2 linked regions of the Cyanobium sp. PCC 7001 genome follow. The protein of the gene in region 2 binds, or shares a complex with, the protein of the main gene of each other region. Links are inferred from orthologs where the notes say so. Each region holds a gene or a part of one and is shown on either strand. Other genes may lie near its edges.

Region 1 (3,632 bases), 550 kb from region 2 along the record:
CGGCTTCCGACCAGCACTTCCTTCACCTGCCCGGCCACCACCTGCTTTACGGCCGCGTTCCCAAGGCCGCCAACAGCAGCGTCAAGGCGGCCCTCACCGTTCTGATCCGCCCGGAGCTGCGACACTCACGCCAGAGCCTGCGCCAGCGGCTGCTGCATCGGCTCTGGCCCAGCCGCTCCTGGCTGGGCTTGTCCTGCCGGATGGATGAGTACTGGGAGCGGCTGCCGGGCGCGATCGCCAACCCGGTGGACCGGGACACGGCGCGTGCCCTGCGCGGCCAGTGCTTCAGCTTCGCGGTGGTGCGCAACCCGTTCGACCGGGTGCTCTCGGCCTACAACAACAAAGTGATCGAAATCCCTGACTGCACCGCCAGGCTGAAGGCCATCGGCGTGCGTCACGGTATGCCCCTGCCCCAGTTCCTCGCCTGCGTGTGCGCCGCCTCCAGCGACGATCTGGATGTGCATGTGCTGCCCCAGAGCGACATCCTCTGCCTCGGGGACGAGCCCGTGCCCACCTGGGTGGCCTACGCCGAGAGCCTGGAGGACCACTGGCCGTTCCTGGTGCGCAAGGCCCGGCGCGCCGGTGTGCAGGGGTTGCCCCGGCGTCTTGGCACCCGCAACAGCCGCCGCGGCGGCGACACGGCGGATCTGGAGGCCCTGCTGGCCCAGCCCGAGCTGGTGGCCCTGCTGCGCCGGCGTTACGCCGAGGATTTCCGCCTCTTCTATCCCTGGCTGCTGGACGGGGAGCTCAGCGTGGAGAAGGTGCGGCGGGGCGGACCCCGCCGGCCGCGGCACTTCGTGCCCTGAATGTGCCTCAGTGAGGGTGCCTAGTAGGCGTCCTGCATTTCGTAGAAGTCAGGCTGCACATAGTCCTTGCGCAGCGGCCAGCCCTTCCAGTCCTCCGGCATCAGCAGCCGCTTCGGATGGGGATGCCCCGCGAACTGGATGCCGTACATGTCGAAGGTCTCGCGCTCCTGCCAGTCCGCTCCGCGGAACAGGCCGTAGAGGCTGGGGATGGTGAGATCGCCGTCCCTCGCGAGGAACACCTTCAGACGCACCTCCTGGGGGCGCACGTCGCTGGGCAGCTTGGGGGTGGCGGCGCTCTGCTCCGCCAGCACCGCCAGCTTCACCAGGTGGTAGAAGCTCACCAGCCGGCCGCCGGGGCCCTCGTCGTAACCGCCCTGACACTGGAGGTAGTCGAAGCCGTGGGCCTTCAGGGCCGTGGCCAGCACCGGCAGGAAGGCCGGCTCCACGCCGATCACCTCCACGCCGAGGTGGTCGGCAGGGAGAACCTCATGGTCGAAACCCTGGCTCCGCAGCCACTGGCTCACTGGGCCGGGTTCCACGGCCGCGATGGCGTCGCTGGTGGGGGAGGACTCAGGCATCGGTCTGGGAAGCGGGGCTGTCGGAGTCGGGGCTGTTGGCGGAGGGTTGGACGGCGGGGCTCGACGCGGCGTCGATGGCCGCCTTGGCCGCGGCGTCCTCCTCGCGGAGGGTGCCGAGCGGCAGGCCGGCGGCGGCCGCCAGAGCCTGGCGCTGGGTTTCAGCGGCCAGGTAGGCGCCGGTCACGATCGGCTCCACCGCCTTCATCTGGTGGGCCACCGTGCAGTAGCGGTGGGTGGGAAGGATCCTGCCCCGTTCGGCCAGGGCCTCGTTGCCCACCTTCTTGCGCAGCTTGATCACCGCATCGAAGATCGCCTCCGGCCGCGGAGGGCAGCCGGGCAGGTAGAGATCCACGGGGATCAGCTTGTCCACGCCGCGCACGGCCGTGGTGGAGTCGGCCGAGAACATGCCGCCGGTGATGGTGCAGGCGCCCATGGCGATCACGTACTTGGGCTCGGGCATCTGCTCATAGAGCCGCACCAGGGCCGGGGCCATCTTCATGGTCACGGTGCCGGCCACGATCAGCAGATCGGCCTGGCGTGGGCTGGAGCGCGGCACCAGGCCGAAGCGGTCGAAGTCGAACCGGGAGCCGATCAGGGCCGCGAACTCGATGAAGCAGCAGGCCGTGCCGTAGAGCAGGGGCCAGAGGCTGCTCAGCCGCGCCCAGTTGTGCAGGTCGTCGAGCGTGGTGAGGATCACGTTCTCCGAGAGATCGGAGGTGACCGCCGGGGAGCCGACAGGCCCGCAGCTGGCCGCCCGGACGTCCCGCAGGGCGTCGATGCTGGGGCTGGAGGAGGAGGGGGTGAGGGTCATGGTGGGATCCGTCAGCTCCATTCGAGGGCGCCCTTGCGCCAGGCGTAGGCCAGGGCCACCACCAGGATGGCGATGAACACCAGGGCTTCGATGAAGGCGAGCAGGCCGAGGCGGTGGAAGGCCACGGCCCAGGGATAGAGGAACACGGTCTCGACATCGAAGATGACGAAGACCAGCGCAAACATGTAGTAGCGGATGTTGAACTGGATCCAGGCTCCGCCGATCGGCTCCATGCCGGACTCATAGGTGAGCTCCCTCTCTCCCTGGCGGCTGTCGGGGGACAGCAGCTTGTTGGCCACCAGAGCCAGAACGGGAACGGCGGCGGAAATCAGCAGAAAGCCCAGGAAGGCGTCGTAGCCGGAGAGCACGAACATGCGGGCGCAGCCAACGTGGCGCGCAGTCTGGCACCTGTGCCGGGTTCCGATGGGCACAACTGGGCACAACGGCTGGTTCCTACAGTTGCGTTCCCTGCCCGTGTCCCGTGACCGACGAGATCGCTCCGCAGGAGCAACCGCCCGCCGACCCGGACACGGCGCCCCAGGCCGTCTCCGACGCGCCCGTCGGCACCGCCGCATCCGACACCGCCGCATCCGACACCGCTGCATCCGCCGAAACCTCTGCCTCTGTCGAGTCGGCTGAGTCCGTCGAGCCGGCTGATTCCGTCGAGTCGGTCGACGATCCCGACTGCCATCGTTTCGAGTGCCGCAGCTGCGGTTACGTCTACGACCCGGGGGAAGGCCTGAAGAAGCTGGCGATTCCCGCCGGCACGCCCTTCCTCAGCCTCGATGCCGCCACGTTCCGCTGCCCGGTGTGCCGCAGCAAGATCGGGGCCTTCAAGGACATCGGGCCTCGCAACAAGCCCAGCGGCTTCGAGGAGAACCTCAATTACGGCCTTGGCGTGAACCGGCTCACCCCGGGCCAGAAGAATGTGCTGATCTTCGGTGGCTTCGCCCTGGCCATCGCCTTCTTCCTCTCCCTCTATTCCCTGCGTTGACCCTGCGCCGATGACCCGCCCCTCGCCCCAGCCCCGTTCAGCTCAGGCTTCAGCTCACGCTCCCGCCGATCGCCCCGGCCTGGCCTCCCGCCTGCTCCCCTCGCTGCTGTCCCTGGTGCTGGTGGTGGTGCTCGCCTTCGGCCTGGGCGGCTGCGTCACCACCGGTCTGCCCGAGGCGGCCGCCAGCCCCTGGGAGGCGGTGCCGCTGGCCACCACGGCCAACCCCCTCTCGGTGGCCTTCTCCGATGCCCGTCACGGCTTCCTGGTGGGCAGCAACCGGCTGATCCTGGAAACCGACGACGGCGGTGCCCACTGGGAGCCGCGGGCGCTCGACCTGCCGGTGGAGGAGAACTTCCGCCTGATCAGCATCGACTTCAACGGTGACGAAGGCTGGATCGTGGGCCAGCCCGGTCTGCTCCTGCACAGCACCGATGCGGGGCGCA
Region 2 (4,742 bases):
GCACCGAAGCCAGCTCGAAGGGAAGCAGGTAGTCGGAGAAGAGGTGCTCACCGATGCGGATGGTGGCCTCCTCTCCCACCGGCGTGGGACCTGGCAGGGCCCAGGGGGTGGTGACGGCGACGCGGATCAGCAGCACGAACAGCCCGCCGCACACCAGACCGGAGAGGGCGCGCCTCAGGGCCAGGCCCTTGATCACCGAGAGGTCTTCCCGCTTGTTGACCAGCATGATCGCGAACAGGATCAGTACGTTGACCGCGCCGACGTACACCAGAATCTGGGCGGCGGCCACGAAGCTGGCGTTGAGCATCAGATAGAGGCCGGCCACCGACAGGAAGACACCGGCCAGAAGGAAGGCGGAATACACGATGTTGGGCAGGAGCACCACGCCCAGGGCACCCAGCACAAGAGTGGCGGAGAGTGCCGCGAAGCAGATGAACTGGGTGGTGGAAGCGATGGTCATTGGGCGTCTCCCTCGGAGGTGGCGGCGGACGGCTCGGCAGCTTTCAGACCGGCAAGAACCTGATCGGGCAACTGGCCCGCCCGCGGGGTGGTGTCGGGAACCCCATGGGGATCGATCTCGCCCTTCGGCAGGTAGGCCAGTTCCCGCAGGGCCACCACGGCCGGGTCGCTGGTCACGCTGGTGGGGAGGCGACCGAGAGCGATGTTGTCGTAGTTGAGGCTGTGGCGATCGAACGCCGCCAGCTCGTATTCCTCGGTCATGGAGAGGCAGTTGGTGGGGCAGTACTCCACGCAGTTGCCGCAGAAGATGCACACCCCGAAATCAATGGAGTAGTTGCGAAGCTCCTTTTTCTTCGTGGTCTTGTTCATTACCCAGTCGACAACCGGGAGGTTGATGGGACACACCCGCACGCACACTTCGCAGGCGATGCACTTGTCGAACTCGTAGTGAATCCGCCCCCGATACCGCTCCGAGGGAATCAACTTCTCGTAGGGATACTGAACCGTGACAGGACGACGGCGCAGGTGATCGAACGTCACCGCCAGCCCCTGGGTCATGTACTGCGCTGCGCCAACGGCATCGCGGGTGTAGTCACCGACTTTCTTGAGGAACCCGAACATGAGCGGAATGCAGGAAACGGGGTGGGGCGGGTGTGGAGACGACCCCGGCCATGATGGCCCAGGCAGAGGGAAGCTGAAGGGTCAGCCGCCGAAGAAGGCGGGGAAGGCCAGCTTGAGGCCGGCGGTCACCAGCAGGTTCACCAGGGCGATCGGCAGCAGGAATTTCCAGCCCAGATCAAGGAGTTGGTCGATGCGCACCCGGGGCGTGGTCCAGCGCAGCAGGATCGCCAGGAACACCAGCAGGTAGGCCTTCAATACCGTCATCACGATCCCCACGGACGCGGTGATCACCTGCACCACGGGGGCATCGATGGGCTGGCCCAGCCAGCTGGCCAGCCATTCCACCGGCAGGGGGAAGCCCCAGCCACCCAGGTAGAGCACCGACACCAGCAGGGCCGAGAGCACCAGGTTGATGTAGCTGCCCAGATAGAACAGGGCGAACTTCATGCCGGCGTACTCGGTCTGGTAGCCGGCCACCAGCTCCTCCTCGGCCTCGGGCAGGTCAAAGGGCAGGCGCTCGCACTCGGCGAGGGCGCAGATCCAGAAGATCACGAAGCCCACCGGCTGGCGCCAGATGTTCCAGCTGAGGATGCCCGCCCCGGTCTGCTGGTCGACGATGTCGACGGTGCTCAGCGAGTTGCTCATCATCACCACCGCCAGCACGGCCAGCGCGAGGGGGATCTCGTAGCTGATCGACTGGGCGGCCGCCCGCAGACCACCGAGCAGGGAGTACTTGTTGTTGGAGGCGTAGCCGCTCATCAGCAGCCCGATCGGCTGGATCGAGCTGAGGGCGATCCACAGAAAGATGCCGATGCCCACATTGCTGATCAGCAGGTGCTGGCCGAAGGGCACCACCAGCCAGCTGAGGATCACCGGGATCAGCACCAGCACCGGGCCGAGGGTGAACAGCAGGCCGTCGGCCCGGGCCGGAATCACATCCTCCTTGAACAGGAGCTTGAGGCCATCGGCCATGGGCTGGAGAACCCCGAGGGCACCCGCGTACTCAGGGCCGATGCGCTGCTGCACGGCAGCCGAGATCTTGCGCTCCAGCCACACGTTCACCAGCACGCCCACCACGGCGGCCACCAGCACCAGCAGCATGGGCAGGGGCAGCCAGAGCAGGTGGGCGGTGCCCGGGCTGAGTCCCAGCCCCTGCAGGGCTGAAACGAAGCTGGACTCGAGGTCCAGACCCACGGCGGTGTCCAGGCCGGTTGCAGAGCTCAGCATCGGAAGGGCTCGGATCGCAGCAACTTAGCGGGCTTCCAACGGAACCCAGTCGCGCGGAACAGGCCCGGTGTAAATCTGCGACGGTCGGAAGATGCGGTTTGCACCAAGCTGTTCCTTCCAGTGAGCCAGCCAGCCCGCCGTGCGGGCGATGGCGAAGATCGGGGTAAACAGGTCGCGGGGGATCCCGAGCTTCCGGTACACCAGCCCGGAGTAGAAGTCGACGTTCGGGTAGATCCCTTTGGGGCCAAGCCGTTCGGCTGCCGCCTCCTCCAGCTTGCGGGCCAGGTCGTAGAGCGGGTCGTGGCCGAAGCGGTGGAACAGCTGCTCGGCCAGCCCCTGCAGGATCACGGCCCGGGGGTCTTTCACCTTGTATTCGCGGTGACCGAAGCCCATGATCTTCTGCTTCTGGGCAATGGCCCGATCGAGCCAGGGTTCCACCTGATCGGCGCTGCCGATGGCTTCGAGCATGGCCAGCACATCCTCATTGGCGCCGCCGTGGAGCGGACCGGCCAGGGTGCCCACGGCGGAAGCCACCACCGCATAGGGATCGGTGAGGGTGCTGGCGGTGACGCGGGCGCTGAAGGTGCTGGCGTTGAGGCTGTGCTCGGCATGCAGGATCAGGCAGGCATCGAAGATGCGGGCCGCCAGGGGATCCGGCTCCTGTTCCGTGAGCATGTAGAGGAAGTTCGAGGCGAACGGCAGATCGTCGCGGGGCTGGATCGGATCCTGCCCTTTGCGGATCAGCTGGAACGCCGCCACCATCGTGGGGATCTTGGCGATCAGCCGCACCACGGCCTCGGCGATGTACTCCGGGTTGTCGAGGGCGCGACGGGAATAGAACAGCCCCAGCGAGGCGGCGCTGCTCTGGAGCGCGTCCATCGGGTGCCCGGTGGCCGGGAAGCACTTCATCATGTCCCGGATGCGGAAGCTCACCCGGCGGTGCATCTGCACCTCGTGCTCGAACTGGCGCAACCCCTCGGCGGTGGGAAGCTCGCCCCAGATCAGCAGGTAGGTGGTTTCCAGGAAGGTGCTGTGGGCAGCCAGTTCCCCGGCGTCGTAGCCGCGGTAGGTGAGGCGCCCCTTCTGGCCATCGATGTCGCAGATGGCCGACTGGGTGGCCGGCACCCCCTCCAGTCCAGGCCGGAACGGCGGTGCGGCAGTGGCACCGCCGGTGCTGCCGGGGACACTGTCGCTGAGGCTGCCTGCCATGCCGGGGGGGAACTCAAGTGGCCAGAACCTACGGCTGGGAGCTGTGACCCCGCCGTGCCCGGCCACACCACAGCGCCTCCCAGGTTCTCCCCGATGTTCATCCGGAGGTGTTTCAGCTAGGTGCCCAGCAGCTGGCGCGGACCGATCAGCAGGCGCAGGCGCCAGGGTGACTCCCAGGGCACCTCCCGGTTGACGGATGGAGCCTGAAGCCAGGCCAGACCGGCCTTCTTGAGCACCAGGCTGCCGGGGGCCGCCCCGATCAGGCGCGCCGCCAGATCGCCGAGGTCCGGCTCATGGCCCACCAGCATCAACCGGCCCTCGCCTGGCAGGTCCGCGAGGTGCGCGTGCAGGCCTGCCAGGCCCGCACCGCCTGGCTCCAGGGCGGTGTGCTCTTCGAGTGAGGGCGCCAGCCCCGCCTCGAGGGCCAGGGCCGCAGTCTGCCGGGCCCGCGCCAGGGGACTGGTGACCAGGCGATCCACGCGGAGATCCAGCTCCGCCAGTCGCCCCACCACGGCCCTGGTGCGTCGGATGCCCTCGGGGGTGAGGGGCCGCAGGGCCTCGGGCCGGTCGGCGCGGCGTTCCTCGGCGAGGCCATGGCGGAGGAGCAGCAGGTGCACCATGGCGTCAGCCATACCGCAGGTTCGCCACCAGATGGATGGCGGCGCCGGGGCCAGCCTCGGGCTCCGGCTCGAGCCCGAGGGCCAGGCCGGACACTCCGGCCTCGAGGGGCTGGCTGGCAAGGCTGCTGAGCAAGCGCCAGGCCGGCCAGCGCCGCAGGGCGGCCTGGGCGGGATCGGCCGCGGCGGCCCACTGCAGCGGGGCGCGGGGAAGGTCGAGGCTGTCGAGCGCCTTCAGCAGGCTCGCGGGAGCCGGGCCACCTGCCTGCCGCTCCTCCAGCACCGCCAGGGTCTGACCCCACCAGGCCTGGGCGCCATCGACCTGCCTGGCCCCGACCACGGTCACGGCCAACTGGGCTCCGGCCTCGCGGCGGCGGCGGGATGCCGGGAGGGCCTCGAGATGGGTCCACACCTGAACCGGGTGGTGGCTGGGACTCTCGAGGCTGGAGCTCACCAGGCCCAGGGGTTCGAGGGATGGGGCCAGGGATGCGGGATCCGGCACGGCGGCCGGCGTTCCGAGCAACCAGCCGAGGGCGCCGCGACCCCAGACCAGGGGGCCTGAATCCTGGCTGGCCACCAGGGCCGGCAGGGGACCATCGCTGTCGGGAT

Evidence for each region.
Region 1: the proteins of nuoH (region 2) and ndhC are in contact, whole or in part, in a cryo-EM structure (PDB 6KHJ), measured with the Thermosynechococcus vestitus proteins. The link is inferred for Cyanobium sp. PCC 7001 from one-to-one orthologs. Residues at the interface, in WP_126985484.1 of Thermosynechococcus vestitus: Gln8, Lys26, Trp29, Leu30, Pro33, Met34, Met37, Leu38, Leu83, Ile84, Phe85, Lys86, Glu87, Asp88, Val89, Leu90, Pro91, Ala92, Thr100, Ala104, Val107, Ile108, Phe111, Leu112, Tyr114, Ile115, Ile125, Ser126, Leu128, Phe133; in WP_126986108.1 of Thermosynechococcus vestitus: Gly6, Tyr7, Glu8, Tyr9, Phe10, Gly12, Phe13, Leu14, Ile16, Cys17, Ser18, Pro21, Ala24, Leu25, Ala27, Ser28, Leu31, Arg32, Pro33, Ser35, Arg40, Leu41, Thr42, Thr43, Tyr44, Glu45, Ile51, Gly53, Ala54, Trp55.

The regions. Positions count from the first base shown.
Region 1 is NZ_DS990556.1:1,731,211-1,734,842, reverse strand. Bases 889-3,632 are described here. They hold ndhC (photosynthetic/respiratory NAD(P)H-quinone oxidoreductase subunit C), read right to left. Parts: upstream 2,570-3,632; coding sequence 2,207-2,569; downstream 889-2,206. Other genes in these bases: CPCC7001_RS08630 (photosynthesis system II assembly factor Ycf48), read left to right, coding at 3,200-3,632; CPCC7001_RS08635 (rubredoxin), read left to right, coding at 2,677-3,189; nuoB (NADH-quinone oxidoreductase subunit NuoB), read right to left, coding at 1,377-2,195; CPCC7001_RS08650 (NAD(P)H-quinone oxidoreductase subunit J), read right to left, coding at 889-1,384. In the rest of the region: CPCC7001_RS08655 (sulfotransferase family protein), read left to right, coding at 1-806; more of CPCC7001_RS08650, read right to left, coding at 827-888. UniProt on the Escherichia coli protein: NDH-1 shuttles electrons from NADH, via FMN and iron-sulfur (Fe-S) centers, to quinones in the respiratory chain. The immediate electron acceptor for the enzyme in this species is believed to be ubiquinone.
Region 2 is NZ_DS990556.1:2,276,705-2,281,446, reverse strand. What follows is about bases 235-3,198. They hold nuoH (NADH-quinone oxidoreductase subunit NuoH), read right to left. Parts: upstream 2,308-3,198; coding sequence 1,162-2,307; downstream 235-1,161. Other genes in these bases: CPCC7001_RS11185 (citrate synthase), read right to left, coding at 2,332-3,198; ndhI (NAD(P)H-quinone oxidoreductase subunit I), read right to left, coding at 457-1,080; CPCC7001_RS11200 (NADH-quinone oxidoreductase subunit J), read right to left, coding at 235-460. Outside these bases: more of CPCC7001_RS11200, read right to left, coding at 1-234; more of CPCC7001_RS11185, read right to left, coding at 3,199-3,516; CPCC7001_RS11180 (histidine phosphatase family protein), read right to left, coding at 3,633-4,148; CPCC7001_RS11175 (DUF3352 domain-containing protein), read right to left, coding at 4,141-4,742. UniProt on the Escherichia coli protein: NDH-1 shuttles electrons from NADH, via FMN and iron-sulfur (Fe-S) centers, to quinones in the respiratory chain. The immediate electron acceptor for the enzyme in this species is believed to be ubiquinone.